4 regions of the Bradyrhizobium septentrionale genome follow, and region 1 is predicted to be linked to each of the others. Evidence: riboswitches for the same ligand, from Rfam matches in the RefSeq annotation. Region 1 holds a riboswitch; each other region holds the start of a gene.

What was found. A riboswitch is a leader RNA that binds a small molecule or an ion and turns the genes downstream of it on or off. The one in region 1 is predicted to bind cobalamin.
Region 2: linked by a shared signal. The riboswitch ahead of HAP48_RS11020 (ribonucleoside-diphosphate reductase subunit alpha) and the one ahead of HAP48_RS10475 (TonB-dependent receptor) in region 1 are both predicted to bind cobalamin.
Region 3: linked by a shared signal. The riboswitch ahead of HAP48_RS04525 (ribonucleoside-diphosphate reductase subunit alpha) and the one ahead of HAP48_RS10475 (TonB-dependent receptor) in region 1 are both predicted to bind cobalamin.
Region 4: linked by a shared signal. The riboswitch ahead of HAP48_RS38465 (ribonucleoside-diphosphate reductase subunit alpha) and the one ahead of HAP48_RS10475 (TonB-dependent receptor) in region 1 are both predicted to bind cobalamin.

What each region holds. Positions count from the first base shown of each region.
Region 1 covers NZ_CP088285.1:1,805,527-1,813,308, forward strand. The annotation lists gene HAP48_RS10465 (tetratricopeptide repeat protein) at 1-190, shown strand, start outside; gene HAP48_RS10470 (cytochrome b family protein) at 183-1,688, opposite strand; gene HAP48_RS10475 (TonB-dependent receptor) at 1,691-3,970, opposite strand; cobalamin riboswitch at 4,077-4,272, opposite strand; gene HAP48_RS10480 (CobW family GTP-binding protein) at 4,502-5,431, opposite strand; gene HAP48_RS10485 (amidohydrolase family protein) at 5,433-6,923, opposite strand; gene HAP48_RS10490 (hypothetical protein) at 7,133-7,528, opposite strand; gene HAP48_RS10495 (ABC transporter ATP-binding protein/permease) at 7,666-7,782, opposite strand, start outside.
Region 2 covers NZ_CP088285.1:1,914,469-1,922,250, reverse strand. The annotation lists gene HAP48_RS11025 (ribonucleotide-diphosphate reductase subunit beta) at 1-510, opposite strand, end outside; gene HAP48_RS11020 (ribonucleoside-diphosphate reductase subunit alpha) at 501-2,294, opposite strand; cobalamin riboswitch at 2,549-2,762, opposite strand; gene HAP48_RS11015 (hypothetical protein) at 3,444-3,641, shown strand; partial or broken gene HAP48_RS51060 (transposase) at 3,842-4,284, opposite strand; partial or broken gene HAP48_RS51055 (transposase) at 4,345-4,503, opposite strand; gene HAP48_RS11005 (IS1182 family transposase) at 4,753-6,087, opposite strand; partial or broken gene HAP48_RS11000 (cation diffusion facilitator family transporter) at 6,145-6,717, shown strand; gene HAP48_RS10995 (hypothetical protein) at 6,969-7,292, shown strand; gene ihpA (divalent metal ion exporter subunit IhpA) at 7,347-7,782, shown strand, end outside.
Region 3 covers NZ_CP088285.1:550,727-558,508, reverse strand. The annotation lists gene HAP48_RS04540 (IS1182 family transposase) at 1-124, shown strand, start outside; partial or broken gene HAP48_RS04535 (IS481 family transposase) at 177-1,144, opposite strand; gene HAP48_RS04530 (ribonucleotide-diphosphate reductase subunit beta) at 1,891-2,964, opposite strand; gene HAP48_RS04525 (ribonucleoside-diphosphate reductase subunit alpha) at 2,955-4,748, opposite strand; cobalamin riboswitch at 5,003-5,216, opposite strand; gene HAP48_RS04520 (hypothetical protein) at 5,899-6,096, shown strand; gene HAP48_RS50640 (IS701 family transposase) at 6,297-6,986, opposite strand; partial or broken gene HAP48_RS51040 (transposase) at 6,983-7,117, opposite strand; gene HAP48_RS50635 (IS701 family transposase) at 7,095-7,763, opposite strand.
Region 4 covers NZ_CP088285.1:7,702,913-7,710,694, forward strand. The annotation lists gene HAP48_RS38460 (ribonucleotide-diphosphate reductase subunit beta) at 1-766, opposite strand, end outside; gene HAP48_RS38465 (ribonucleoside-diphosphate reductase subunit alpha) at 790-3,693, opposite strand; cobalamin riboswitch at 3,814-4,030, opposite strand; gene HAP48_RS38470 (hypothetical protein) at 4,258-4,572, opposite strand; gene HAP48_RS38475 (PepSY domain-containing protein) at 4,810-6,237, opposite strand; gene HAP48_RS38480 (DUF3526 domain-containing protein) at 6,377-6,802, opposite strand; gene HAP48_RS38485 (short-chain fatty acyl-CoA regulator family protein) at 7,167-7,782, opposite strand, start outside.

The DNA.
Region 1 (7,782 bases):
CGTGCTGGCCTACAAATGGCTCAATCTGGCGGCGGCCCGCACCGGCGGGCGGCAGCGCGAAGCCTATCTCCGCTTCCGCGATGCGGTCGCATCAAAACTCTCGCGCAATGAGATCATCGCCGGCCAGCGGTTTGCATTGGGATGGGTCCCCGGCCCGCCGGCGCCGGACGTGCACCTGACGGTCAAGTAGCTTCCCGTATAGGCGCCAAGGGAGACACGCGTCTCCGTCGTAGCGGCCGGCGACGCAGTCGGCGCCAGCCGATCACGATGCCGCTGATCGAGACGATCGTGCCGACGGTTGACAGCAGCCACACCACGACATCGCGTGCAGGCGAGATGCGCAGCAGCAGCGGGAAATCCAGGCTGTGCAGCGCGTTGAACAGCCAGCGATAGGAGCGGCGGCTGTCGTCGCTGCGGTCGAGAATTTCACCAGTGACCGGAGAGATGTGCAGCCAGGTTTGCGCGGGATCATCAAAGCCGGTCCGCAGCACGGGGAGTTCGCGCATGTTGTGCAGCGTGTACCAATAGGCGTCGGGTTCATCGAGCTGTTGGGCCGAGTTCATGGCAGCTCCGGGCACCGCGCGCCGGGCGGCTGCGATGATCTCGTCACGCGATAGAGTTACAGGCACGCCGGTCGCGGGATCGGCGAGGCTGCGACGGCCATTGCTGTCATCAAGCATCATCAGCTTGTGTCCGCCGATCCAGACGAAGCGCGCCTCCACGGCCGGCACCGACGGCGACGACTGGAAGCCGGCGGCGATGTCAGGCGCGTCATGCCCGCTGTAGCCGATTGCGATGTCCCTGGTGACGCCGCGGCCGGAGAACGCGCCGCCGGGATTGAGCGACAGCCAGCCGCTGAACATCCAGGTGAAAACGCAGATGCCGCCGATCAGCCCGGCAATATGATGCCAGGCCATCCAGCCGCGGTAGGGCGAGATGGCGCCGCTTGCGTAGCGACGCATCAATCGCAACCGGAGAATGCCGATCCAGAAGCCGGTGACCGCGACCACGAGGCACACGCCGGAAATCCACAGCACGACATCCCGCCACAGCGGGCCGTCCTTGCGCAGCACGGTCGGATAGATCCAGTGCGGGATCGAGCCGAGCCAGTTCCAGACGCGCTCCTGCCGCGTGGTGTCGAGCGCGATCTCGCCGCTGCGCGCGGAGACGTAGAGTTCGGTGCCGTCAGCGTCGCCGAGGCCGATCAGATAGAGCGGCCGTAGCGGATCGAAGCGCGCCGTGACCGACCATTGATCGCGCGTCACCGTGTCGAGCAATTGCGGACGCACCGCTTTGGGGTGATGGCCGGCGATGGCCAGCGCCTGATCCGGCGCGATCCGGTCGATGACGCGGCCGTCGATCGCCGAAATCGTGATGACGGCGGCTCCATTCCAGCCGGCCACGCGATAGACCGGAACATCGTCCATCATCGACAACCGCAGATCGCGCGGATAATGCTCCATGCCTGCGATCGCCATCGCGCGATCAGGCGCGATCTGCACCTTGCCCCACGAAATGACCGGGAGCGCGGCCAGGCGCTCGCCGTCGGTGAGGCGCGGAAAGACCACGTACATCATGACGAGGCCCGAGATGAACCACATCGCGAACAAGAGGCAGGTCGCGATGCCGATCCAGCGATGGACGACATACAGCCATCGCCGCCCTCGCCGGATCAGAGCGTTGCGCATGATCAGAACTTCACGTTGACGGAGAGTTCCGCGGTGCGCGGCATGCCCAGCAGCCACTGCCCGGCATAGGGCGACGTCACCGCGTAGACCTTGTCGAACAGATTGTAGACGCGGAACGCAACGGTGGTGCGGTCATCCGGCTTCCACCTGACGCCGCCATTGACCACATTGTAGCCCGGCCGCAACTGGGTGTTGGCAAGGTCGGAGTACATCTGGCCGACGATCTGGACGCCGCCATAGACCGACCAGTTGGATGCGAAGTCCCAGGTCAACCAGATGTTCGACACCTGCTGCGGTACGTTGATCGGAACGTTGCCGGCATAGCTGACGAGCTTTCCACTCACCAGCTGGCTGTTGTTGTCGTACTTCGCCTGCAGCAGCGCGACATTGGCGTCGATACGCCAGCCATAATCCAACGCCAGTCCGACCGATGCCTCGACGCCGCGCGATGATTGCTGGCCGACCTGCAATGCGAGGCCTGCGGGGTTGTTCGGATCGGCAACGAGCAAATTGTTCTTGACGATCTGATAGCCCGCCAGCGTCCACTCGCCGCGCCCGCCCAGGAACGACTGCTTGACTCCGATCTCGGTCTGCCTGCCGGTGGCAAGCTGGAAGGTCTTTTGCGTGGCCGACAGCGAGATCAGATTGCCAACCGGATCGACGCCGACCGCATACTGACCATAGAACGCGAGGTTCCTGATCGGTTCATAGACCACCCCGGTGCGCCAGCTGGTGCCCGAGAGCGCGACGTCGAAACTGTTCGACGGCGTCCGATAGTCGGTGCGGTCGACCTCGGGGCGATCGTACCTGACGCCGGTGACAACAGACAATTGATCGGTCAGCGACAGACGATCCTCCGCAAACAGCGCGTATTGATTGACGATCGCATTGAAGCCGGGCGATGTCGCGGTCGTCGTCGCGAAGAACGATCCGGGATCGAAGACGTAGGGGTTGACCGACGACGCGCCGCCAAACGGCGAGTTGTTGGTGTGGGTGAAGTCGATGTGGTTGACGTCGAATCCCGCAACGAAGCGGTTCTCGAGGCCGAAGATGTGGCCGCTGAAGGTCGCGTCCATCCGGTTGCCGGCCTGCTTCTGGTCGTGGAAGATCTCGATATAGTTGCCGCGATCGATCAAGTTGGTCTTCGGATTCCAGGTATAGCTCTCGATGTCGCGCCAATGCCGCTCGCTGGTCAGGTAATACAGCGTGTTGTTGATCTTGATGCCGTCGGCGACGTCCCATTCGGTCTTGAACTGGGTCCAGCTGTCCTGATAGCGGATGGTGCTGTCCGACGCGTTGTAGTTCTTGAAGCGCAGCGCGTCCTGGATCGCGCCGTTGATCAGCGGCGTGCCGAAATAGCGCGACGGGCTGCGGTCGCCATAGTCCTCGGAGAGCGTGAAGGCAAGATTCTCCGACGCTTGCACGTGCACCGCGGCCGAGACCGCCGCATTCGAGGTCTTGTCGCGATCGACCCAACCGTCCGACATGTTGCCGGTGGCATTGATCCGGTAGGACACATTGGGATTAATTGGCCCCGTGCTGTCGACCGAGAGCCGCCGCGTCATGTTGCTGTCGAGCGAGACCTCAGCCTCGTTGTAGGGCGTGCCCTGCGGCTTCTTCGGGATCACGTTGATGACGCCGCCGATCGCGCCTTCGCCGTACAGCACCGAGGCCGGGCCGCGCAGCACCTCGATGCGTTGCGTCGACCAGGTATCGTACGGGAACGTCAGGGTCCCCGAGCCGATGTAGAAGCGCGTGCCGTCATACAGCGTCATCACTGAATTGCTGCCGGCGAAGCCGCGGGTGCTGAATGACAGACCGCCATTGCCGGGCGCCGACAATGCGGTGAAGCCGGCGGCGTCCTGGGTGACGGCATCGGTCACATTATGCTGGCCGCGTTCGGCGATGGTCTGCGACGTGATGATCTCGACGCTCGCCGGCGTTTGCAGCGGCGTTAGATTCAGACGGCTGCCGGTGCTACCCGGCGTGGTGGCGTTGAGCGTCGGCGATGCCGACCCCGAAGCGCCCGACGCTGCGGCGCGCGGCGTGTTGCCGGCTGCGGCGGCCGGTGCGGGTCTGGAGCGTGACCGCGACGACGACGCCGAGTCGTTGCTTCGCGCCGCGGGCTTGGGCTTTGCGGATGCCGAGGGCGAGACCTCGATCGGATCGAGCCTGGTTGGTGGCGGTGTTTGTGCTTCACCTTCAGCCGGCAGCAGCAGCGATGACAGGGAGCAAACGAGACCGAGGCGCCAGCGGCGCGCAACGGGAAAAGACGGAGACATGAAAGGACTCGCGGTAACGTGGCACGTCACCGCGAACGCGGACTGGCGCATTGCCCAAAAGGCAGTGCTCCGATCCCACCAGGACGCCCCCGCCCGATGTGCTCGCGTGTGACCACGACTGACGGCAGGTCTCCTGGCTCACGGGTCGTCGCCTGTCGACGCCTTCCCGGACCGAATGGCCCAGTGGCAAATTGACGAAAGGCTCGCCGTTTACAGTTGCGGGGACAGCTGCGGCATTGGGGTTACCCTCGCACCGCATTCCCTTTTGATCCCCGAAGGGAACCGTCGGCGGAAACGATAGGTGGTGCGGGATGGGCTGTCAATTCGGCGCGATTGTCGCGCACGTGCTTTGCGGGATGGTGCTGCGGCGATGACACACGGCCTGTATCGCTGACGCGGAGACTTCCTGACCCGTCATCCTGAAGAGCCGCGAAGCGGCGTCTCGAAGGATCGACGGCCAACAGCCGGGCCGTGCATCCTTCGAGGCTCGCTCCGCTCGCACCTCAGATTGACGGGAAACGTAAGTTCGCATCACTCGGCTTCGACGCATCCCTGCATCACCTCATCGATCTCCGCCCACGACAGCGCACCCATCTCGGCGATGAACACGATTCGCGTTCGCGGCACGCCGGGTGCCGGCACGCCGCCCGCAGCCAAGGTCGCGCGTCCGCCGGCGAGTTGAAACACCGTCAGCCGTCCGGGCTGCTCCACCGTCTCGAACAATCCCTTCGCTCGCGCGAGCTTCGGCGCCAGCCTGCCGATCGCCCGCTGCAAGCGCGGCAACCGCACCGGCCGCTCCGACGTCCAGCTCAGCGTTTCGAACCGGTCAGACACCGGCCGTCGCGGCAAGGTCTCGCGCGGCGCCGGCACATGATCGAGATCGGCCGGAAACAGTAATTCTGCCGGCACCTCGCCATGCAGCGCATCGACCACCACCGCCGCCGGACGCACCGCGCGTACGGCGTCGCGGATCGCGGCGCGCGCGGTGGCATCAGCCAGATCGACCTTGCTCAGCGCCACCACATCGGCCGCCCGCAGTTGCGACCGCAGCAGCGCATCGTCCAGCGCCGTCGCAGGCTGCGTCGCGTCGACCACGCACAGCACGGTCTCCAGCGGCGCTTCCTTCCAGATCACGGGATCCATCAGGTTGCGGACGATGTCGGAGGGATCGGCGATCCCGCTGGTCTCTATCACGATGAACTCGGGACGGGGATCACGCCGCAGCAAGCTTGCAAGCGTGCGCAGCAGATCGCCCTCCAGCGTGCAACAGATGCAGCCATTGCTCAGGCTGACCACGCCATCGCTGGCGCCGGCGATCAGCTCCGCGTCGATATTGATCGCGCCGAAATCATTCACCACCGCCGCGATGCGCCGCCCTTCCGCATGCGCCAGCAGATGGTTCACGACGGTGGTCTTGCCCGCCCCGAGAAAGCCCGCGACCAGCAGGATCGGGACCGGCACGTCAGCCTCCGGCGACGGGCCGGCGCACCGGCCGGCCCGGCCGCGCCGCGACATCGAGCACGCCGTCGTTGATCAGCGGCTGACCGCTGACCACGAGGTGCCGCACGCCCTCCGCCGGGCGGTTCATCGCGGAGAAGGTCGCGCGATCGCTCAAGGTCTCGAAGTCGAACACCACGACATCGGCGTCAGCGCCGGCCTGCAACCTGCCCTTGGCGCGCATCGCCGGCGTGCTCGCCGACAGAATCTCGGCCGGGATCAGCGCGCATTTGCGGATGCCCTCGAGCAGCGACACTTTTTGGCGCTCGCGCACCCATTCGCGGATGAAACGGGTGAAGCAGCCGGCCGAACGCGGATGCGAGGTGGCATCATCGGGCAGCGGCCAGGCGTCGCCGGTGTAGGGCCGGCCGTCCGACAGCGTCCACGGCATCGCGTCGGACGCGATCGCACCGCCCGGATACAGCACCGCCATGTCGAGCAGGTCGCGATGATGCTGGTTGTTCTCGATATCGAGCACATGCCACAGCACCAGCGTGGAGGGTTCTTCGGCTTGCGCCGCCAGCAGCTCCTCGCGGCTGCCGAAGCGATGACCGTCGGTCACGCGCTGCACCGAATCGTAGCCGAGGCCGTTGCGCTCCTCGAATTTGGGATCGCTGAAGAAGGTCGCCGCCAGCACGGTCGACCCGGTGCCATAGGGATAGGCCTCCACCGTGATCGGCAGGCCCTGCGCCTGCGCTTTTGCGATCAGCGCAACACAGCGTTCGATATCCGTCTTGCTCGAGGAGTTGAAATGGCAGATGTGCATATGCGCGCCGGTGGCGCCGGCATAGCCGATCAGGCGGATATAGGCCTCGGCCGCGCTCTCGGGATCGATGCGGGACATGTAGGCGACGTGGGTGAAGGTCGGCACCGCGTGATCAGCGGCGAGCTGGCACACCGCGGTCAGTTCCTGCACGCCGGCGCCCGGCGCATAGGCGTTGAGAATGCCGATGCCGATGCCGCCTTCGTTCAGTCCGTTGGCAAGGCGCTCGAGGATGCCGCCGACCTCGCCCTCGGTCGCCACGTTCTCGATCCAGCGGCGATCGCGCATCGCGGCGCCGAACGATTCCAGCGAGCTCTCCGAATTCGAGCCGGTCATCGCGCCGATCCGCGCGAAGGCCCAATTAGCGGCCGCGCCGTAGTTCAGCACCCGGCCCTTCTCGGCCTGGCGCTTGTACCAGGACGCAACCGGCAGCACGCCGGCCTCGAGGTCGAGCGATGTCGTCACGCCGTCGAAGGCCTGCATGCGATCGGCCGGAATGGTCTGGCCGTGCGCGTGCAGATCGATGAAGCCGGGCGCGACCACAAGGCCGGTGGCGTCGATCTGCCGCTCGGCGCCGCCGAGGCCGGTGCCGACAGCGGCGATCCGGCCGTCGACAACAGCGACGTCGCCGATCGCATCCATCCCGCTGGCCGGATCCACCACCCGGCCGCCGCTGATCACCAAACCACCCATCTCGCCACTCCCCGCATTGTCCAAAACCGCGGTCCCGGCCGGCCGCCTTCATTAAGGCTTACGACCGGACCCAAGCGGGGCCAAGACACAAAAATGCATCGCATCTATCGCAACGCCCCGATCAGGATTGTTGCGACATGGTGTAACGCAATCGTCCTTCGCGCGATGCGAGAAGGCCGCGTCAACGATGCGAGTGGCGGCGAGGTCCGTTACGTTCCGGTCGCGCGTCGCGGGGCGAGGCCTCTCCAGAGATCGTCGCTGGGCCTAGTCCGGCTCGCGACGAGCTTCGGCGGCGTCCGATCCCTGGCGATCGCTGCCTCGAAGGCCCGGCGCAATCGCGGATTGTCGATCTGCATCTGAAAGCGCCGGACAACGGCGTCCGCATGGGCATCGTGACCGGTGATGGCATGGCACAGCTCCGCTGTCGTCCTGCGGAAGAAGTGGAACGAGCCAGCGGCCGCACCATCCAATCGATCGAGCTCGCCGGCCACGGCGAGCACAAGCATCCGGTCGGCGTCGTCGAGCGTCACCGAGAAGCGCAGCACGGCGAGTTGCCAGGCGCAGAGCAGCTTGCCCTGCGGTTCGCTCACTCCCTCAGTGCGCATCGATCGAACACCCCGCGCGCCCGATCCGGGGCGCGGCGCGACTATCCTTGCGCGGCAATAGGTTTTCGAGGGGAGCGCGCGGGCGATCTCATAAGCGCCGCATAAGCGGCCCGGCAATGCCTAGCAAGATCGCGGGCTCAGATCCCCTCGAACTGCAGCCGCGCCAGCCGTGCATAGAGGCCGTTGGCGGCGACCAGCTCGGCGTGGGTGCCCTGCTCGACGATCCTGCCCTGGTCCATGACAAGGATGCGGTC
Region 2 (7,782 bases), 110 kb from region 1:
CAGGGTGCGCGCGACATCGGCCACGGTGTCAACGCCGAACTCGTGCATGTAGTCCGCCTTGGCGCGCATTTGCGCATAGCTGCGAAATGCCTCGAACTCGGTCTTGGGCATGCCGAGCGTCTTGAGCAGCAGCGCATAGGCGTCGATGTGGACCGTCTCCATGTTCGTGAAGGCCGCCATCATCATCTGGACGGTGAGCGGCTGGAAAATCGGGATGTATCGCTTGAGATAATTGTCACCGACCTCGATGTCCGACTGAGTAAAGAAGCGAAAGATCTGGGTGAGCAGCGCGCGCTCGCTGGCGGTGACGCGGTCCGACGCCCAGTCCTTGAGGTCGTTGCCGAGCGGCACCTCCTCGGCCATCCAATGCGTCTGCTGCTGACGCTTCCAGAACTCGTAGGCCCAAGCGTAGCGATCAACGTCATAGCTGCCCGTCGAGTCAAGGAGACCAACGCGCCCCTTGCCGATCAGCGTGCGCGGATCGACAGACGAGAGATCGATCATTGACATGCGAGGCACTCCTCATAATCGGCGCGCTGCGCAGGCGGCTGCCGCGGCGCGGCCTCGTCATCGTCGACGATCTTGCCGGCGAACGCCGCGCGCGAGATCGATTTTGAACGGCAGTAATAAAGGCTCTTCACCCCACGCTTCCACGCCGTCCAGTGCAGCATGTGGAGGTCCCACTTATCGACCTCGGCCGGCAGATAGAGGTTGATTGACTGGCTCTGGCAGATGAATGCGGCCCGGTCGCCTGCAAGCTCGACGATCCAGCGCTGGTCGACCTCGAAGGCGGTGCGAAACACCGCTTTCTCGTGTTCCGACAGAATGTCGAGATGGGCGACCGAACCCTCCTGCGCAATGATCGACTGCCAGGTCACCGGGGTGTCGGCGCCCTTGGCGATCAGTACCCTGGTCAGATGAGGATTACGTACCGAGATGGCACCAGACAACGTCTTGTGGGTGTAGATGTTGGCCGGGATCGGCTCGATGCATGCGCTGGTGCCGCCGCAGATGATGCTGATCGAAGCAGTCGGCGCGATCGCGATCTTCTGGCTGAAGCGCTCCATCACGCCACGTTCCAGGGCATCCGGGCACGGGCCACGCTCGCGAGCAAGGGCGACGGATGCCGCGTCGGCATCACCCCGGATCTTCCGAAACATCTTTAGATTGAATGATTTCGCCAAGCCACTCTCCATTGGAATGCCATTCGCCTGGAGGAACGAGTGGAAGCCCATCACGCCAAGTCCGACGGAGCGCTCGCGCAGGGCGGCGTAGCGGGCCCGCTTCATACCCTCCGGCGCCGTCGTGATGAAGTGGGTGAGCACGTTGTCAAGGAAGCGCATGACGTCCTCGATGAAGCCGGGTTCCTCATTCCATTGGTCCCAGGTCTCGAGGTTGAGCGATGACAGACAGCACACCGCGGTGCGCTCCTCGCCGCGATGGTCGATGCCGGTCGGGAGCGTAATCTCGCTGCACAGGTTGGAGGTCGAGACCTTGAGACCGAGCTCGCGCTGGTGCTTGGGAAGCGCGCGATTCACGGTGTCGATGAACAAGAGATAAGGCTCGCCTGTCTGCAACCGGTTCTCAAGAATGCGTTGCCATAGCTGTCGCGCGTCGATCTCGCGGACGACCTCGTTCGTCTTCGGGCTGCGCAGAGCGAACGCGGTGCCGGCGCCCACGGCACGCATGAACTCGTCGGTGAGGTTGATGCCGTGATGCAGGTTGAGGCTCTTGCGGTTGAAGTCGCCGGACGCCTTGCGGATCTCGAGAAACTCCTCGATCTCGGGATGCTGGATATCGAGATAGACCGCCGCCGAGCCGCGCCGCAACGAGCCCTGGCTGATCGCCAGCGTCAGGCCGTCCATGACGTGGATGAACGGGATGACGCCTGAGCTGACGCCGCCCTTCACCTTCTCTCCGATCGAGCGAACATTGCCCCAGTACGTGCCGATACCGCCCCCGTTGGAGGCAAGCCACACGTTTTCGTCCCAGGTGCCAACGATTCCTTCGAGCGAGTCCGACACCGAGTTAAGGAAGCACGAGATTGGCAGGCCGCGCGTGGTGCCGCCATTGGACAGCACCGGCGTGGCTGGCATGAACCACAGCCGAGACATCGCGTCATAGAGACGTTGGGCGTGCGCAACATCGTCCGCGAAGGCACAGGACACCCGCGCGAACATGTCCTGGATGCTTTCGCCGACGAGCAGATAGCGATCGGTCAGCGTTAGCTTGCCGAACGCGGTCAGCAGGCCGTCGCGCGATCGATCGAGCGTGAGATCGGACGGCTTTGGCAATGGCGCGAGAGGCCGCGGCAGCGGAGCCGATGACGGCGGCGGCACAACACACCGCTGAGGCGCGGCAGACTTTGGCCGCGCCGGCCACGGCCGCACACTCGGCCACTCAATTAGATGACCATGCTGATTGAAATCGTAAGACGGCGACATCGGCAACCCCGCGATGTTAGGGGGTGAAGCCACGCGCACGACTTGCGAGGAGACGGGTCAAACGTCCCAGGCTGCAAGCGACGCACGGGGCACCCCGCCCGAGGACGTTCTATTCTGTCGCGGCAGGTCTCCTGGCTCGCGGGTCGCTGCGGCTGTCGGCCTTCCCGGTGCTGTCGCGGCCAGTGACCATTATGACAACCGCTCGCCGCTTACAGTTGCGGGGGCAGCCCCGGAATAGCCGTTACCGGCGCACCGGGTTCCCTCTTAGCTTCCATCCTACTAGATGCAGAATGGAAGACCGTGGCAGATCTACATACAGACGCCGCGCGTCGAGATTCGTCAAGGCTTGTGCCAGGGGAGTCGAGACGCAGGACGCCACGTCCGCTCCGGGTCCGGGCCCGCAACGCTCTGTTCGAGCAAATGCCCCCCCCTGCTTCGGCCCATTCCGTGAAAAGAGTGGCAGCATTTTGATTTCGATGCTCCGTCGCGATGACGGGTGCCTATGCGAGCCCGCGTTGGATAGGAATCCGTTCGGCGAAGGTTCTGGGCGATGCTGGCGAGGGATAATCTCATGACGCGCAACGTTTGGCTTGCAATTCAAAGCGGTCGAGAATGCGATCGAGCTGCGCCAGCAAGGTGTTGCTCTTCTTGTGGAACTGGCGTGAGGTGCGTCCCTGCCATGATCGTGCGATCTCGGTGGCTTGCCGCGCGCGCCAGATCGAGCACGATAGCTCCACAAATGCTTGTGGTACCACTGAGCCTTCAACGCGCAACAGTCGCCGTCGCGCTTGCTGACGTGGCCAAGTGTTTTGGCGCCATGATTTACCAGAGCTCCGATCGCAGTAATGACCTTGCCGGCACAGCGGTTGTCCTCACTTGCGTGGTCATGGATGAAGCCGCCAAGGGGGCTCGATCTTAGTCAGCTTTTCGCAAGCTGCCCCTGCTAGCATGAAGCGGATAGGTCATCTCGCGGCGACGCCGCTATCCGGGTGTTACGACATGAACGCAGCCGATATTAATGCAACAGCGCCGCAGGTTGGCGCCCCCTCCGATACCGCCGAGAGCGGCGGCGATGACACGCGTGCAGCGCTACTGCGCCGAGCATTCGAAAAGGCTCTCGTTTCCGTCGCCACGCAAGTCATAAGCGATTCCCAGTCGGATATGGATGAGGCCATGAGCGAGCTTGATGATGGGTGAGCCGATGCTCGGCGCCACATAGAGATACAGCCCGCGTGGTGATCGAATCGAAGACGTGCCAAGTGAGACTTGGCACATGCCACCAGTTAGATGCGCATTCAATGATCTCAGATCCGAGCTGCGAGCGGGTCCGCGAATCCGAATGCACCTGGATCTTTTTGGCAGCGGGCTGCTGCGATTTCCTTTTAACGTCCCTAGTCCTACTGCGTCACAAACGATGATCTGTCTAGTGGTCGAACTTGATCGCACAACAAGGACATCTCGACAGCGTTCGGACGAGCCCATGTTCGAGGCGCCGTCGCATCGTCGCGATCGAATTTGGAATGTGACGTTGGGTCCGCAGCGCCAAATCCGCGGGGTCTGTAATCTGCGGGAATGCGATCGAGCAGGATCGGCCGGGCGTGCCGAGTGCCTGAGGGGGAATCGTCTCCCGCTCGGAGATCACGAATCCGTAGGCTGCGATGCACATTGTTGCGTGATGATGAAAGCCGCGCCAGCCGCGTCCCTCGAAGTGGCCGAGCCCGACCTCCTGCTTGAGTTCCTGATAGTCGCGTTCGATGCGCCAGCGCAATTTAGCCGTCTCAACGAGAGTCCGGAATGCCACATCCTCCGGCAATGTCGAGAGCCAGTATTTGGTAGGCTGGTCCTCTGGAAATCCGGTATCGTCGATGATCCAGGCTTCGATGGGGCCCTGGCGTTCAATCGCCGGCAGGACCATCTCACGTACCTTGCCCAGCACCTTCTCATCCGACCAGGCGCCGCTGCCGACGAAATGCAGCAGCGATTGATGCTGGGCGGCCGTCCGTTCCGGAGCTGTCACCGCCGCCATCGGCTCCACGCTCTTGCGACCGCCACAGGCCATCAGGCCGACCCAATAGTCGCGCAGCGGCGCCTTCCGATCAGCATGACCGATGACACTGGCAAGCCCTTCCAAATACGTCGCAAATCGCTTCTCGCTCGTCTTGGTGCCACGCCCGCTCATGTCGGCCTCTCGACTGATGGTCCGTGCTTCATCCATCGCTGATTCTGGCCGGCGGTTTTGTGACTCAGTCAGACTAGGAGCCCGTCCAGATATGTTTTCGTGACGGGCATTTGTTGTAGAGTAGCAGGCTCAGGCTGCGTTTGCGAGGTTGAACAGCTTGAGGAGGTTATGGACGGTGCAGATCATTGTCCACTCGGCGCGCACTTTCTCGATGCCCCGCAACAGGAACTGGCGGAAGCCTCTTGCCTGTTTGATCTGTCCGAACACCGGCTCCGCCACTTGCTTTCGCAATCGGTAGGGTGTTTCGAAGCCGCCATCGTCGATCTTCTTTCGCATGGCCTGTGTCAGCGGGCCGCCGACTTTTCCGTTCGCTACTGTCGGGTGCTTGGCGCGTCCGGGCGCGACATAGCCATCGATGCTGCGTGTGTCGAGCGCTTCGAGATTGGCTTCGCTGCAGTAGCCGGAATCCGCTGAGGCCTGCCGCGGCTTGCGGCCAAGATTGCTCTCGATGGCCTCGATCAGGGGCACCAACTGGCCCTGATCGCTGCCGTGCTGGGTCAGTTCTTGCGCGACAATGATCTGGGCATGTGCATCGACGGCCGCCTGGGCATTATAGGCCTGAACGAAGCCATCCTTCGACTTCATGATGCGGCTTTCCGGATCGGTGAAGTTGCGTTGCGCCTTGGGATTGGGTTCCTCCGATGGCAGCGCCGCCGGTTTGCCCGGCTTCTTGCGGCCTTCGGCCTGGCGCTGCTGTTCCTTTTCGGCCTCGATGCGGCGCTCTTCCTCCGCCGCCAGTTTGGCGTCCGCTTCCAGCGCCGCCATCGCTTGCTGGATCTTCGCCAGCCGTTTCTGCTTGTCGACGGTCCAGTCCGGCAGTTCGTCGCTGTTGCCGAAAGTCTCATCCTCCGAGGCATCCGCCGCCTCGGCGGCCGCCAGCATGCGAGCGACCTCGGCCTTCAATTCCGCCTCGCGCTTCTTCATGCGCTCATAACTCATCGCCTTGTGTTTCGACGCGTTCGCCTTGATCTTCGTACCATCCAGCGCGACATGACCGAGCTTGACCAGCCCGGCCGTCTCGCACAACTTCAGAACCTGCACGAATAGCGCGCCGAGCGCCTTCAAATGTCGCTTGCGAAAGTCGCTGATCGTCCGAAAATCCGGCGCATCCAGCGCCACGATCATCACAAAATCGTTCCGCTCCCGGCAGGCCTTGGCAATCCGACGCGACGAATACAGCCCACTCGCATAGCTATGCAGCAGCAGCGCCACCATCATCCGCGGATCAAACGGCGGCTGCCCAAGCCCGCTCACATAGCTGCCCATGATCTCCCTGAGATCGAGGCTCTCCCGCACCAGATCAACCATAAACCGCGAGACATGGCCTTTCGGCACGAAGTCCTGCACATTCGGCGGCAGAAGCAGCGTCTGATCGATGTTCCAAGGCCGAAAATACTCGCTCATCGCCCAATGTTGAATCAGACCCGACCAGATTTGAACAGCGACTATCCAGACAAGCTCCTAGAGGCGCCTTGGGTGGGCCTTGCGGTGAACGGCGTGGCGGGTTTCATCAACGCTGGATGGTCATGGCTTTTGATCCGTCGAGGGCGGCAGCTTAGATCACCGGCTCTCGTCGCCGATGGGCGCCATCTTTTCACGGACGTGCTTTCTTCGGTTGGGGTGCTGGGTGGAGTAGGGATTGCGGCGATTTCCGGTTGGGCCGTTCTTGATCCTGCGCTGGCAGCGGCGGTTGCCTTGAATATTTTGTGGTCCGGCTGGGGTCTCATGTGGGAGTCGGTCAGCGGGTTAATGGATGAAGCAGTCGCACCCGAGACATTGGTACGAATTAGAGAGATCATTTTGGCCGAGGCGAAGGGCGCGATTGAAGCACATGATCTACGGACCCGACATGCCGGCCGCATGACGTTTGTTGACTTCCATCTTGTCGTCGACGGCAGCACCACTGTTTCAACCGCGCATGACATTTGCGATCGGCTTGAAAAGGCGATTAAGGAGGAAATTGGCGAATCGCTGATAACCATTCACGTTGAACCCGGCAACAAGGCTGAGCATTCTGGCGTCATGACCTTTTGAAGGTCCTCGCAAATGAAAATCGTTCGCACGTTCGAGTGAAATAATTCATATTGGAGTGTGGTCTCGCTTCGAAAGGGATGGCGTTGGTGTGGGATCGCTGCTAATCGTCGGCGTCCTCGTTATGCTGCAGCGCGGTCGACGCCATCGATTGCGCATGTTACTCTTAGACACCGACTTCGTGAGTCCCCCGCAAAGTGAAATCCAGATCGAGCCAGTTCAGAAATCTGCATCCGCGCAGCTCTGGCGCTGTCGTGGCATTTCTTATTGCGCTCGTCTGTCTTCTGGCGGGGGCGTTGCATCAGTTGCGCGATCTCCAAGTGAATGAGGCAATGGTTCGGCCGACCGCTGTGGAATCGTTGATCACAAACATCGGCTCCTCGGGAAAGATCGAGATATCCCGAGCAAACGTCGTCGCGGAGCATGACAAAGACGATAGTTTCTCCGTGAAAACGCTTGAGCAGATGTTTGTGTTGGCTCTCGTCAAGCCTCCATCGATTTTGCTTAGGGAGCCGCGGACTTCTCACCCGGACTCGCTGGCTGCGATCGAAACCCCTCCGCCAAGATACCTGACCTGACCACACTTCGCCGGGCTTTCGGGCCCGTATGTTGTCGTTCATCAGGTTGTCTCCATGTTGTTGATTCGTGCCGCCACGCGGTTCGCGTGCGCGTCGGTATTGCTTGTTGGCCCCTGGCTGACGGGCATGTCCCATTCCCAGTCGTTATCCCTTCAGACGGCGCTGCAGCGCGCGTTGGCCGCGAACCCTCGGCTGACCGCGGCGGAGCGCGACGTCGGCATCGCATCCGGCCAGAGTATCCAGGCCGGCGCGCTCATCAATCCGGAACTGTCGTACGAACAGGACAATTCCTTTGGTTCAGGTCGTTACCGCGGTACGCGATCGGCGGAGACGACACTGCAGATCAGTCAGCTCTTCGAACTGTTCGGCAAGCGTGATGCGCGCATCGCCGCTGGCAGAGCGGCGCTTGACACGGCCACCATCCAGCGCAAGGCGGTGCGGCTGGAAGTTCTCTCCGAAACGGCCATCGCATTCCTGGGCGTGCTCGGTA
Region 3 (7,782 bases), 1.3 Mb from region 1:
CAAACAGGCAAGAGGCTTCCGCCAGTTCCTGTTGCGGGGCATCGAGAAAGTGCGCGCCGAGTGGACAATGATCTGCACCGTCCATAACCTCCTCAAGCTGTTCAACCTCGCAAACGCAGCCTGAGCCTGCTACTCTACAACAAATGCCCGTCACGAAAACATATCTGGACGGGCTCCTAGGTGTTTAGTCCCGGCATTTGCTGGAGCGGATTGAGGGTGAATCGTTCGGGCTCCTTTGTCCAGGCTTTGCAGATATATTCGTAGGGCGTGAGGCCCTTCAGGGTCTTCAGCCGCCGAGCGTAGTTGTATGCGTTAATGAAGTCAGCAAGGTGTGCTTCGAGCTGATCGTGTCGATCGTAATGATAGCGTTGGACGGTCGCTTCCTTGATCGTGCGGTTCATGCGCTCGACCTGCCCATTGGTCCAGGGATGCTTGATCTTGGTCAGCCGATGTTCGATGCCATTCTCTTGGCAGCGCATATCGAACATATGTGTCACGTATCTTGCCGTCGGGCCGTCCGCGTAGCGCGGCAAGAAGGTGAACTGGATCCCATTGTCGGTGAGAACCGTATGGATCTTGTAGGGCACAGCCGCGATCAGAGCTTCGAGGAAGGCGGAGGCGGAGGTCCTTCCCGTCTTCCTGACCAGTTGCACGAAGGCGAACTTGCTGGTGCGATCGATGGCGACGTAGAGATAGAGCTTGCCTTCAGCGGTCTGGAGCTCAGCAATGTCGATGTGGAAATAGCCGATCGGATAAGCCTTGAACTTTTTCTTCGGAGGCTTACTGCCTTCGACCTCCGGCAATCGACTGATGCCGTGGCGCTGGAGACAGCGATGCAGGGATGATCGCGTCAGATGTGGGATGGTCGGCTGAAGCGCATAGAGGCAATCGTCGATTGCGGCAATAGCGTATGCCGCCGGAAAGCAACAATGATCGCCTCCTCCTCGATGGAAAGCACGGTCGATTTGGCTTCCGTTGGGCCTGTCGGGAGATCGGCGACTGTCTCGCGCCCCTTCCACTTCGCGACGGTCTTTTGGTTGATCCCGTAGCGCCTGGCGAGCGCTCTCAGGCTCTCTTGACTATCTTGTATTGCTCGACGGATTGCCTCCGTCGTGGTGGCGCAGCCGTGTAAAACCTGTCCCATAGCGCATCCTTCGAATCGTGCGATAAGAATGCACCATCAAAGCTTGGGACTAAACACCTAGTGCCCATAGCTTTAGCAGCGACAAGGGCCATGTGCGAAGGTTGATAGATTGTCTCCGCCAACAGCAGGAGCACGTGATGACGATCGCTCTTGGCTGGCGGATACTCCGCCGGCCAAGTTCCTTTCAAGGGGTCCACTCGATATGCGGAAACCTGATCGAAATTGTCTAGCTGTACGGCTGAAGAGGAGCGATCACCAACTGGCCTCCTCACTCTACTCGCCTCCCGGCCGTTTGCTGTATGGAGACGGCCGCGTCGATGACCCTGATCATCAAGCGCCGTCATCGCATGCACGGTCGCCCTGAACAGACTGGCGGCTTCCACTCAGGCTTTCGCCGCCCTTTTGTGCAGGTGTGCATAAACCGGTTCCATTGGTCCGCATCGATGAGGTCACGCCGACTTTCCCGCAAGGCGAGCGCGCCTCAAAGATCGCCGACCAATGCCCGCGCTTGGTCCTGCAAATTGCAACGATTGTGATCGCCTTTTCGAAGTCTGCCGCACCGAAGCAACTCAGCACAAGATCAGACTTCACTTTGGTACATCAGCCCCGTGGGCGGGTGTTCCCCCGTTATGATTTTCGAGCGGCGTGGATGATGCCGCTTGAGTCCGCTGTGCCGCCGGAAGCCGCAGCAGAGGACTTCCGCGAACCTCCAAGATGTATGAACGGACGCATGCTGTTCCGGTTGCCTACATACGGCCGAAAGCCGCCCACACCCCGTCCTCGCCGTCCCAGCTGCCTCGGCTCGCCGCCTTGGAGTACTCCGTGGCGCGCTGCTCGAAGAAATTGGCGTGCTCGACCCCATTGAGAATCTCGACGAGCCAAGGCAGCGGATGCGGCTTGAGCTGCGTGAACCCATCCTCCTCGGCCTTGAAGAAGCCGAAAACCGGGGCAATCCGGAGTTGGGTCAGTCGCCAGTCGGCGACATAACGGACGTAGGCGTGGATCTGCTCAGGACGCATGCCCTCGATCTTGCCCAGGCCAAAGGCGAGATCGACGAAGTTCTCCTCCAGCTTTACCATCGTTCTGGCGACATCGACGATGTCGTCACGGACCGAGCGCGTCACGGCGCCGGTCTCGCGGTGCCATTCGTGAAACAGCTTGATGACGCCCTCGCAGTGGAGACTCTCGTCGCGCACCGACCAGCTTACGATCTGTCCCATGCCGTTCATCTTGTTGTGGCGCGGAAAATTGAGCAGCATAGCGAAGCTCGCGAACAACGCCATGCCTTCGGTAAAGGCGCCGAACATAGCCAGGGTGCGCGCGACATCGGCCACGGTGTCAACGCCGAACTCGTGCATGTAGTCCGCCTTGGCGCGCATTTGCGCATAGCTGCGAAATGCCTCGAACTCGGTCTTGGGCATGCCGAGCGTCTTGAGCAGCAGCGCATAGGCGTCGATGTGGACCGTCTCCATGTTCGTGAAGGCCGCCATCATCATCTGGACGGTGAGCGGCTGGAAAATCGGGATGTATCGCTTGAGATAATTGTCACCGACCTCGATGTCCGACTGAGTAAAGAAGCGAAAGATCTGGGTGAGCAGCGCGCGCTCGCTGGCGGTGACGCGGTCCGACGCCCAGTCCTTGAGGTCGTTGCCGAGCGGCACCTCCTCGGCCATCCAATGCGTCTGCTGCTGACGCTTCCAGAACTCGTAGGCCCAAGCGTAGCGATCAACGTCATAGCTGCCCGTCGAGTCAAGGAGACCAACGCGCCCCTTGCCGATCAGCGTGCGCGGATCGACAGACGAGAGATCGATCATTGACATGCGAGGCACTCCTCATAATCGGCGCGCTGCGCAGGCGGCTGCCGCGGCGCGGCCTCGTCATCGTCGACGATCTTGCCGGCGAACGCCGCGCGCGAGATCGATTTTGAACGGCAGTAATAAAGGCTCTTCACCCCACGCTTCCACGCCGTCCAGTGCAGCATGTGGAGGTCCCACTTATCGACCTCGGCCGGCAGATAGAGGTTGATTGACTGGCTCTGGCAGATGAATGCGGCCCGGTCGCCTGCAAGCTCGACGATCCAGCGCTGGTCGACCTCGAAGGCGGTGCGAAACACCGCTTTCTCGTGTTCCGACAGAATGTCGAGATGGGCGACCGAACCCTCCTGCGCAATGATCGACTGCCAGGTCACCGGGGTGTCGGCGCCCTTGGCGATCAGTACCCTGGTCAGATGAGGATTACGTACCGAGATGGCACCAGACAACGTCTTGTGGGTGTAGATGTTGGCCGGGATCGGCTCGATGCATGCGCTGGTGCCGCCGCAGATGATGCTGATCGAAGCAGTCGGCGCGATCGCGATCTTCTGGCTGAAGCGCTCCATCACGCCACGTTCCAGGGCATCCGGGCACGGGCCACGCTCGCGAGCAAGGGCGACGGATGCCGCGTCGGCATCACCCCGGATCTTCCGAAACATCTTTAGATTGAATGATTTCGCCAAGCCACTCTCCATTGGAATGCCATTCGCCTGGAGGAACGAGTGGAAGCCCATCACGCCAAGTCCGACGGAGCGCTCGCGCAGGGCGGCGTAGCGGGCCCGCTTCATACCCTCCGGCGCCGTCGTGATGAAGTGGGTGAGCACGTTGTCAAGGAAGCGCATGACGTCCTCGATGAAGCCGGGTTCCTCATTCCATTGGTCCCAGGTCTCGAGGTTGAGCGATGACAGACAGCACACCGCGGTGCGCTCCTCGCCGCGATGGTCGATGCCGGTCGGGAGCGTAATCTCGCTGCACAGGTTGGAGGTCGAGACCTTGAGACCGAGCTCGCGCTGGTGCTTGGGAAGCGCGCGATTCACGGTGTCGATGAACAAGAGATAAGGCTCGCCTGTCTGCAACCGGTTCTCAAGAATGCGTTGCCATAGCTGTCGCGCGTCGATCTCGCGGACGACCTCGTTCGTCTTCGGGCTGCGCAGAGCGAACGCGGTGCCGGCGCCCACGGCACGCATGAACTCGTCGGTGAGGTTGATGCCGTGATGCAAGTTGAGGCTCTTGCGGTTGAAGTCGCCGGACGCCTTGCGGATCTCGAGAAACTCCTCGATCTCGGGATGCTGGATATCGAGATAGACCGCCGCCGAGCCGCGCCGCAACGAGCCCTGGCTGATCGCCAGCGTCAGGCCGTCCATGACGTGGATGAACGGGATGACGCCTGAGCTGACGCCGCCCTTCACCTTCTCTCCGATCGAGCGAACATTGCCCCAGTACGTGCCGATACCGCCCCCGTTGGAGGCAAGCCACACGTTTTCGTCCCAGGTGCCAACGATTCCTTCGAGCGAGTCCGACACCGAGTTAAGGAAGCACGAGATTGGCAGGCCGCGCGTGGTGCCGCCATTGGACAGCACCGGCGTGGCTGGCATGAACCACAGCCGAGACATCGCGTCATAGAGACGTTGGGCGTGCGCAACATCGTCCGCGAAGGCACAGGACACCCGCGCGAACATGTCCTGGATGCTTTCGCCGACGAGCAGATAGCGATCGGTCAGCGTTAGCTTGCCGAACGCGGTCAGCAGGCCGTCGCGCGATCGATCGAGCGTGAGATCGGACGGCTTTGGCAATGGCGCGAGAGGCCGCGGCAGCGGAGCCGATGACGGCGGCGGCACAACACACCGCTGAGGCGTGGCAGACTTTGGCCGCGCCGGCCACGGCCGCACACTCGGCCACTCAATTAGATGACCATGCTGATTGAAATCGTAAGACGGCGACATCGGCAACCCCGCGATGTTAGGGGGTGAAGCCACGCGCACGACTTGCGAGGAGACGGGTCAAACGTCCCAGGCTGCAAGCGACGCACGGGGCACCCCGCCCGAGGACGTTCTATTCTGTCGCGGCAGGTCTCCTGGCTCGCGGGTCGCTGCGGCTGTCGGCCTTCCCGGTGCTGTCGCGGCCAGTGACCATTATGACAACCGCTCGCCGCTTACAGTTGCGGGGGCAGCCCCGGAATAGCCGTTACCGGCGCACCGGGTTCCCTCTTAGCTTCCATCCTACTAGATGCAGAATGGAAGACCGTGGCAGATCTACATACAGACGCCGCGCGTCGAGATTCGTCAAGGCTTGTGCCAGGGGAGTCGAGACGCAGGACGCCACGTCCGCTCCGGGTCCGGGCCCGCAACGCTCTGTTCGAGCAAATGCCCCCCCCCTGCTTCGGCCCATTCCGTGAAAAGAGTGGCAGCATTTTGATTTCGATGCTCCGTCGCGATGACGGGTGCCTATGCGAGTCCGCGTTGGATAGGAATCCGTTCGGCGAAGGTTCTGGGCGATGCTGGCGAGGGATAATCTCATGACGCGCAACGTTTGGCTTGCAATTCAAAGCGGTCGAGAATGCGATCGAGCTGCGCCAGCAAGGTGTTGCTCTTCTTGTGGAACTGGCGTGAGGTGCGTCCCTGCCATGATCGTGCGATCTCGGTGGCTTGCCGCGCGCGCCAGATCGAGCACGATAGCTCCACAAATGCTTGTGGTACCACTGAGCCTTCAACGCGCAACAGTCGCCGTCGCGCTTGCTGACGTGGCCAAGTGTTTTGGCGCCATGATTTACCAGAGCTCCGATCGCAGTAATGACCTTGCCGGCACAGCGGTTGTCCTCACTTGCGTGGTCATGGATGAAGCCGCCAAGGAGGCTCGATCTTAGTCAGCTTTTCGCAAGCTGCCCCTGCTAGCATGAAGCGGATAGGTCATCTCGCGGCGACGCCGCTATCCGGGTGTTACGACATGAACGCAGCCGATATTAATGCAACAGCGCCGCAGGTTGGCGCCCCCTCCGACACCGCCGAGAGCGGCGGCGATGACACGCGTGCAGCGCTACTGCGCCGAGCATTCGAAAAGGCTCTCGTTTCCGTCGCCACGCAAGTCATAAGCGATTCCCAGTCGGATATGGATGAGGCCATGAGCGAGCTTGATGATGGGTGAGCCGATGTTCGGCGCCACATAGAGATACAGCCCGCGTGGTGATCGAATCGAAGACGTGCCAAGTGAGACTTGGCACATGCCACCAGTTAGATGCGCATTCAATGATCTCAGATCCGAGCTGCGAGCGGGTCCGCGAATCCGAATGCACCTGGATCTTTTTGGCAGCGGGCTGCTGCGATTTCCTTTTAACGTCCCTAGTCCTACTGCGTCACAAACGATGATCTGTCTAGTGGTCGAACTTGATCGCACAACAAGGACATCTCGACAGCGTTCGGACGAGCCCATGTTCGAGGCGCCGTCGCATCGTCGCGATCGAATTTGGAATGTGACGTTGGGTCCGCAGCGCCAAATCCGCGGGGTCTGTAATCTGCGGGAATGCGATCGAGCAGGATCGGCCGGGCGTGCCGAGTGCCTGAGGGGGGAATCGTCTCCCGCTCGGAGATCAGGAATCCGTAGGCTGCGATGCACATTGTTGCGTGACGATGAAAGCCGCGCCAGCCGCGTCCCTCGAAGTGGCCGAGCCCGACCTCCTGCTTGAGTTCCTGATAGTCGCGTTCGATGCGCCAGCGCAATTTAGCCGTCTCAACGAGAGTCCGGAATGCCACATCCTCCGGCAATGTCGAGAGCCAGTATTTGGTAGGCTGGTCCTCGCCTTTTGGCCATTCGATCAGCAACCATTCCTCCAATCGCCGGGTGGTTTGCCAATAATCACGATGCGCGGCACGGACCCGCACGCGGGCAAAGTGCGAGGTCAGCTTTTCGTTCATTCCTTGCCGCCACGTGATGGTGCGCCAAGCTTTGGCCGGCAGGCCGATCGCGAGCGCCTTGACGGCGGCCGGCTGATGCTGACGGTACGCATCAGTTTCGGTGGACGGCCGCGGCCCGACCATGGCTTCGGCGGCAAGGGACCGGTACCGGGCGCCCATACCGTTGTGCTCGACAGAAGACCCGCCACATAGGTCAATCCCAGCGCCGTGATCTCCGTGCGCAGGTCGCTGTTATTGCCATAGCCCGCGTCCATCAGTACGACACCGCGTGGAAGGCCGCTCGCGCAGCCCACCGCAACTGCTCCAGCGCGATCTCCGGCTTGGTCCGGAAGCCAACTTCGGCAGGAATGCCCACCTTGCGCCGCCGATCGCAGTCCTCAGTCCATTCCTTCGGAAGATAAAGCGATAAGCGACAGGCAGGCTGGCGTGGTGGTTGGCAATCGAAAGTGACACCGCCACCTGACAATTATCCTGCTTGCCGAGCTGCCCGCAATATTGCCGTGCAACTCCAACTGAATGTCGCCCCTGCTTGGGAAATCCGGTATCGTCGATGATCCAGGCTTCGATGGGGCCCTGGCGTTCAATCGCCGGCAGGACCATCTCACGTACCTTGCCCAGCACCTTCTCATCCGACCAGGCGCCGCTGCCGACGAAATGCAGCAGCGATTGATGCTGGGCGGCCGTCCGTTCCGGAGCTGTCACCGCCGCCATCGGCTCCACGCTCTTGCGACCGCCACAGGCCATCAGGCCGACGCAATAGTCGCGCAGCGGCGCCTTCCGATCAGCATGACCGATGACACTGGCAAGCCCTTCCAAATACGTCGCAAATCGCTTCTCGCTCGTCTTGGTGCCACGCCCGCTCATGTCGGCCTCTCGACTGATGGTCCGTGCTTCATCCATCGCTGATTCTGGCCGGCGG
Region 4 (7,782 bases), 3.9 Mb from region 1:
ATTCATCGCGCAGGATGTACTGGTACTGCTCGGCGATCCCGACCATCTTGTTGCGGCGGCCGAGCGAGAGGATCTGCGCAAAACCCGTGTAGAACCACATGCCTTCGAAGATGACGTAGAACGCGACGAGGTCGCGCAGGAACGCCTGGTCGGCTTCAGGCGTCCCGGTCTTGAAGTCGGGATCGTCGAGATGCTGGGTGTGCTTGATTGCCCACGCCGCCTTGTCGGTGATCGAGGGCACTTCGCGGTACATGTTGAACAGCTCGCCCTCGTCGAGGCCGAGGCTTTCGACAATGTACTGGAAGGTATGGGTGTGCACCGCCTCCTCGAACGCCTGCCGTAGCAGGTACTGCCGGCATTCCGGGTTGGTCAGGTGGCGGTAGATCGCCAACACGATGTTGTTGGCGACGAGGCTCTCGGAGGCCGCGAAGAAGCCGAGGTTGCGCTTGATGGCGCGGCGCTCGTCTTCGGTCAGGCCATCGCGCGACTTCCACAACGCGATGTCGGCCTGCATCGAGACTTCGGTCGGCATCCAGTGATTGTTGCAGCCGGCGAGATACTTCTCCCACGCCCATTTGTACTTTAGCGGCAGGAGCTGATTTACGTCGGCGCGGCAGTTGATCATCCGCTTTTCGTCGACCGAGACGCGGCCGCCGCTGCGATCGATCGTGCCGAGGCCGGTTGGTTCCGGCGCCGGCGTGGTGAGCAGGACCGCAGGCGCCGGTTTGCGGGCGGCGGAGGACGCGTTGTCTGACCAGTCAAGCATGGTGATTTCCTTTTCTTCTCTGCTTACTGGCAGGCTTCGCAGTCGGGGTTGTCGATCGAGCACGCCATGACCGTGGTCAGGTCCGGCGCGGTGACGGCGGAGGACACGTTGACGGTCGAACCGGCGGACATCATCGAGACCGAGGTCACGGCGTTGAGCTTGCCGTCGGTGCCCTTCAGCGTCGACTTCTCCACGTGGGTCGCGGAGCGCGAACGCAGGTAGTAGGTCGTCTTCAGACCGCGGGTCCACGCCAGGCGATACAGCGCATCGAGCTTCTTGCCGGAGGGGTTGGCAATGTAGAGGTTGAGCGACTGGGCCTGGTCGATCCACTTCTGCCGGCGGGAGGCCGCTTCGATCAGCCAGGCGCTGTCGATCTCGAAGGCGGTCGCATAGAGCGCCTTGAGGTCGTCAGGGATACGGTCGATCGAACCGACGCTGCCGTCGAAATATTTGAGGTCGTTGACCATCACCTCGTCCCACAGGCCGCGGGCCTTGAGGTCGCGGACCAGGAACTCGTTCACGACGGTGAAATCGCCGGACATGTTCGATTTGACGTAGAGGTTCTGGTAGCCGGGCTCGATCGACTGCGCGACGCCGCAGATGTTGGAAATCGTCGCGGTCGGCGCGATCGCCATCACGTTGGAATTGCGCATGCCGATGGTCCGGACGCGGGCACGCAGGCTGGCCCAGTCGCGGGTGCTGGAGCGGTCCATGTCGAGGCCGCCGCGGGCGTCGGCCAACAGTTCGATCGAGTCGATCGGCAGGATGCCCTGGCTCCACAGCGATCCCTCGAACGACGGATACTTGCCGCGCTCGGCAGCAAGATTCACCGAAGCCGAGATCGCGTAGTACGAGATCGCTTCCATGCTGGTGTCGGCGAACGCCACCGCCGCATCGGACGCGATCGCGATCCGCATCGCCTGCAAGGCATCCTGAAAACCCATCAGGCCGAGGCCGACCGGACGGTGACGCAGGTTGGAACGGCGCGCTTCCGGAATGGTGTAGAAGTTGATGTCGATGACATTGTCGAGTATCCGCATCGCCGTCATCGTCGTGTTCTTCAGCCTGATCTCGTCGAGCGCCCCGTCCTTGATGTGGTTGAGCAGGTTGATCGAACCAAGGTTGCAGACCGCGGTCTCGTCGTCGGACGTGTTGAGCGTGATCTCGGTACAGAGGTTCGACGAGTGGATGACGCCGGCATGGCGCTGCGGCGAACGCAGGTTGCAGGGGTCCTTGAACGTGATCCAGGGATGGCCGGTCTCGAACAACATGGTCAGCATCTTGCGCCAGAGGTCGGTGGCGCGGACCTGCTTGAACACGCGGATCTCACCCCTCGCCGCCTTGGCTTCGTAGAACGCATAGCGTTCCGCGAACGGCTTGCCGTAGAGGTCGTGCAGATCGGGCGTCTCGTCCGGCGAGAACAGCGTCCATTCGCCGTCGGCGGCGACGCGCTGCATGAACAGGTCGGGCACCCAGTTGGCGGTGTTCATGTCGTGGGTGCGCCGGCGGTCGTCGCCGGTGTTCTTGCGCAGGTCGAGGAATTCCTCGATGTCGATGTGCCAGGTCTCAAGATAGGCACAGACTGCGCCCTTGCGTTTGCCACCCTGGTTGACGGCGATCGCGGTGTCGTTGGCGACCTTGAGGAACGGCACCACGCCCTGGCTCTCGCCATTGGTCCCCTTGATGTGGGCGCCCAGACCGCGCACGCGGGTCCAGTCGTTGCCGAGGCCGCCGGAATACTTCGCCAGCAGCGCGTTGTCCTTGACCGACTTGAAGATGCCATCGAGATCATCGGCCACGGTGGTGAGGAAGCACGACGAAAGCTGCGGCCGCAGCGTACCGGAGTTGAACAGCGTTGGCGTCGAGGCCATGAAGTCGAACGATGACAGCAGATTGTAGAACTCGATGGCGCGCGCCTCGCGGTCGATCTCGCGCACGGCAAGGCCCATCGCGACGCGCATGAAGAATGCCTGCGGCAGTTCGATGCGGTTGCCGCGCTCGTGCAGGAAATAGCGGTCGTAGAGCGTTTGCAGGCCAAGGAACTGGAACGACAGGTCGCGCTCCGGCTTCAGCGCCGCCGCAAGCCGGGGCAGATCGAATCGTGCGAGGTCAGCGTCGAGCAGTTCGGCCTTGATGCCGGTCCTGATATAGGCCGGAAAATACTCGGCATAGCGCGTCGCCATGTCGGCCTGCGAGGCGTTGGCCGGCGTGCCTTCGACATAGGACAGCACTTCGGTGCGCAGCTTGTCGAGCAGCAGGCGCGCGCTGACATAGGCGTAATTCGGCTCCTGCTCTACCAGAGTACGGGCGGCCATCACGGACGCAAGCGCAAGTTCGTCCTGGCTGATGCCGTCGTAGAGATTGCGATGGGTTTCGGCGAGCACGGCGGCGGCGTCGACGCCTTCGAGGCCGGCGCAGGCTTCGTTGGCGATCAGAGCAAGCCGCGCATTGTCCAGCGGCACCTTGCTGCCGTTGGCGAGCGTGACGTTGAATTGCGGACCGGCCTGCGGCTTGACGGCCTCCTGCTCGGCACGCTGCCGGGTGCGCTCGTCGCGGTACAGCACGTAGGCGCGCGCCACCTTGTGGTGCTCGCTGCGCATCAAGGCCAGTTCGACCTGATCCTGCACGTCCTCGATATGGAAGGTACGGCCTTCGCTCATGCGGCGCGACAGCGCGGTGACGACTTCCGCCGTCAACTGCTCGACCACTTCATGGACGCGACGGGAGGCTGCTGCGGTGTGGCCCTCGACCGCGAGGAACGCCTTGGTCATCGCGACCGAAATCTTGCTGGCGTCGAAGCGCGACACCGTCCCGTTGCGGCGGATCACCTGCATCGGAAGCTCGGCTTCCGGCGCGGCATGTGAATCTGGACGCAACTGAATGACTGGAGTGGCTTTCGCCAGTTCGCGATCGAGAGACAAAGACATCGGCAGGCCCCGTGGTAGAAATGCAGTTGTTATGGGGGCTGGATTTGCGACAGGCGCCAGATCGCATGGCCGGCGAACGCCGGGCATGGCAAACGAGCAACCGCCGGACACCCCGCCCGTGGACGTTCTGATGTCACGGCAGGTCTCCTGGCTCGCAGGTCATCGCCACGCCCTGTCTTCCCAATGCGCACGGCGCACCAGTGACTTAAATCGGGAGTGACTCACTGCTTACAGTTGCGGGGGCAGCGCCGGAATCTCGCAGCACGTGCGATTCACCGACTTCCCTCTTAGTCACCAAATCTTGCGATCCGGTGGAACCATGACAGCTATATGTGGTGATATTCGTCCCGAAGTGTCAATGGGCGGTTAATGCCTTTACGCAAAAAACCGCCTCGCAAGACAGTTCGAAGACAACTTGGCCCCGTTATCCACATTGGGGACCGTTTGAACTTCCGTGTTCCTACGGAACGAGACGGGAAAAGGCGCTGATGAGACTGCACCGATTCTGTCGGAGCCCGATAGAGACGTTCTCGACCACGTCGATGCGCAAGCCTGATTCTCAATTCAATCGGACTGACCTGCCGAGGCGGACCCACTCGCAAGATCCGCCTTCCGCCAGTTCTCGATGATCTCCGGGTTTTTCCAAAGCCGTGCGACTACATCGGGTGAATAGGTCCACAGCCGAATTTTCTGGCCGCGATCGATGTAGGAATTGCCAGCAGCCGGAAGGCGACCGTCTTTCGTCCAGCGTTGACGCTCAAGCGGAGTGAGAAGCAGGATCTCTTCCAACATTTTGATCGTGATCTTCTCGTTGCGGAGGCGATCGAGTTTTTCGTCGATGCGCGAGATGAAATCCGAAACGGCGTTCATGTCGGCCATCAAGAAATGCGCGGTGACCCCTCCATCCTTTGTCGGCAAACCGCTTCAGTTGCGTCCTGACCAACCTGATCGATTGACTAGCGCGGCGATGCGAGCCCACGGTCAGATCAGTATTCGGAACAAAGCGCACAGAGATCGCTTCGCCCTCGTGTGTAACGTCCAAATATTGACTCTCGATTGAGCGGACAGTCCCCACGGTCAATACCCCACGACACAAAGGTAATGAAAATCATAGTTTCACGATCGGGATAGAGACAGCAGTAATCTTCGCCAGCCAATTAGAATTCCCGTGATCGAAAAAAGGAAGCCCAGCGTACAAAGCCCGACGACGATCAGCGTACGGGTTGCCGGGTGCTGCACGAGAACCGGAAAATCAAGCGTGTGAAGCGCTTGGTAAGCCCAGCGATACGCGCGACGCGAGGAGTCCAGGCGCTGCAACACCATGCCGTTGACGCTGTCGACATCGAACCAGACGTCGCCGCATATCGTACGATAGACAGGCGCCGAAGGGAGTTGTGATGCAGCCTCATAGGCGTCGTCGGCCGGCACGGCCCCCGGCGCGCCGCATCCAGGCGCCAAGCGCGACATCAGGCCGGTGACATCGTCCGCACCCAGAAGGCCGGTCGGATCAGATGCCGCTACGCCCGACCGAACCAGCATCTGTTTGTCGAGCGCCACGCGGTCGCGCCGAAACTGCTGTCCGCCAAATGCGAACCACTCGACTTCACGTGCACCTGGCGAGACCGGGGGCCAAATTGACGATGCCAGGCCCGCAATGTCGACCCCGGTGACCGCTACCGCCGCTTCAGCGTCAGTCAATTGCCCGCGCGAAAATAGCCGTCCATGATCCATCGAAAGCCATCCGCTGACGATCCACGTGAGCAGGAAAACGGCTGCTGCCAGTCCGACGACATGATGTAAGGCGTGCCAGCCGCGATACGGCGTCGTCAGGTGGCCCTGCCGCCGCTTCAGACGTGCGATACCCAGGATCGCGCCAAGCAAGGCGGCGATCGACGCCAGAAACGATGCCGTCCAGACCACCCAATCCCATGCAGCCCAATTTCGCCGCAGAACCGTTGGATAACTCCAGTGCAACACACTGCCCGCGTAATTCCATAGCCGCTCGCGGGAGTTCGTGACCAGCACCACCTCGCCGGTGTTCCAGGCCACGTAGAGTTCATCGCCGTCGGCGTTGCCGAGCGCGACGCGAAACAGCGGCCGATAGCGATCGAAACCGTTCGGCACGGACCACTGATCGTAGTCGTTAAGGCTGACCGATAGGGATGGTGCCGTCATCCCGCGGTTGCGGGCATACCGATCGACGACGGCCCGCGCAGCGTCAGGCGATACGATCGCGGCATCCTTCGCATCGATTGCATTCACTGACCTCGCGGCCGATCGGCCGGAGACAATGTAGACTGGACCGTCCGACCGCTGAACCAACCGTACACGCAACACATCGGCGACGCCGGCGGCCTTGATGGCGTCGGCCGGCCCGATCAAGTTCTTGGCGTCGATCGGAGAGAGGCCCGCGAACCGGTCCGCTTCCTTCAACGACGGAAATGGCACGAAGTGCATCACCATTCCCGTCGCGAACCACATCGCAAACAAAAGTGCGAACGCGAACCCCAACCAACGATGGAGCAGGACAATCGCGCTCAGCATGCCGAAGTCTCTCCCTTTGAAGGCAGCGGATGCTTCATAGGTGCGTAAGGCTTCCGGCAGTAACCGGATGTGCCGTGAGTTTCGAAATACCGGTTAGATTAAAGTTTGGTGGTTTACACACTAGTTTTTTCTGAAATGCTTAGATAATGGAGCCGCGGGACACGCCGAAAACGGTTGCCCAGGCCAGCCCGGCTAGGAGCACCAGCATCAACCCGATCTTCGACCAGATGCGGTGGTTGTTTTCGTCGGCTGATATCTCGCGCCACTTCCAGCGGGGAAGAGATTCCACATCACCGACCGTCGTCGCGCGGTCGTTAGCGATTAGAGGCACGAAATATTTTCGCCACACGTTATGAAATTCTTCCGTCTGATTTTTAAAAGCGAGAAAGCGGCGCGAGTCAGTGCCTGCTACCCCGTTGAGCCCTTCGTTGACTAGAATCGCAGGCGACAAAAAGCCGATCTTGTCGACCAGGTCTTGCTGTCGCAACAATTGGCGATCGAAATTCTTGAGCAACGGTTCGATCTGCTCGTCCACCCGCTGTTTTGCGAGGAAGAACGCCCACATTCGAGCCGGAATCTCGATGTGGCCATCTTTGATCAGCAAGGCGTCCGGATCCGAGGCATAGCGATAGTCAGCGCTGTACAGATTCTCGTATTCGCGAAGCGCTTCGGCTGTGACGACGCGCGTGCGACTGGCGAGTTCGGTGCGCGATGGCGCCGGATACAAAGTACGCGACATGGAGCGATCCTTTCTATCCGGATCAGATATTTCTCGGCGCACCCCGGACCTACGAGATGGAAGCATCTTTTAAATTCCGAGGATGAGCGGCGCACTATTCTCGATGAACGGGCCTTGTAGGTCTGGCTTGGATAGGTACCGCAGTGCGACCTCTTTGTCGGCGACTACAGAATGTCATCAATGATGCCGTTCACGACGTCGCATACGGCGCGAAGCGGGAGCGCGTCTCGTCGATCTGAAGCGCACGGCCGATTGGCGGGAATGCCCGCTGCGCGCATTCCGGGCGTTCGCAGACCTTGCAGCCCATCCCGATGGGCGTCGGCACCGAGGGATCGGACAAGTCGAGCCCCTGCGAATAGACGACGCTGCCGGCGTGGCGAATGTCGCAACCCAGCGCGACGGCGAAGGTTTTGGCCGGCGCCAGATATCCGCCGCGCCCATGCGACACGGTTCGCGCGATCCAAAGATACGTCCGTTCGTCGGGCATCCGCGCCAACTGCGTGAGTATCCTTCCGGGGTTGGCGAACGCCTCGTAGACGTTCCAAAGCGGGCACGTCCCGCCTACACGAGAGAAGTGGAAGTCAGTCGCGGACTGACGCTTTGAGATGTTGCCTGCGCGATCGACCCGAATGAAGAAGAAAGGAACGCCGCGCGCGCTGGGACGCTGCAACGTGCTCAACCGATGGCAGATCGTCTCAAATCCGACGTCGAATTGTTGCGTCAGAAGTTCGACGTCGTAACGCCTTTGCTCTGCCTGTTCGAGAAATAGCGCATAAGGCAGCACGAGCGCGCCGGCGAAATAGTTG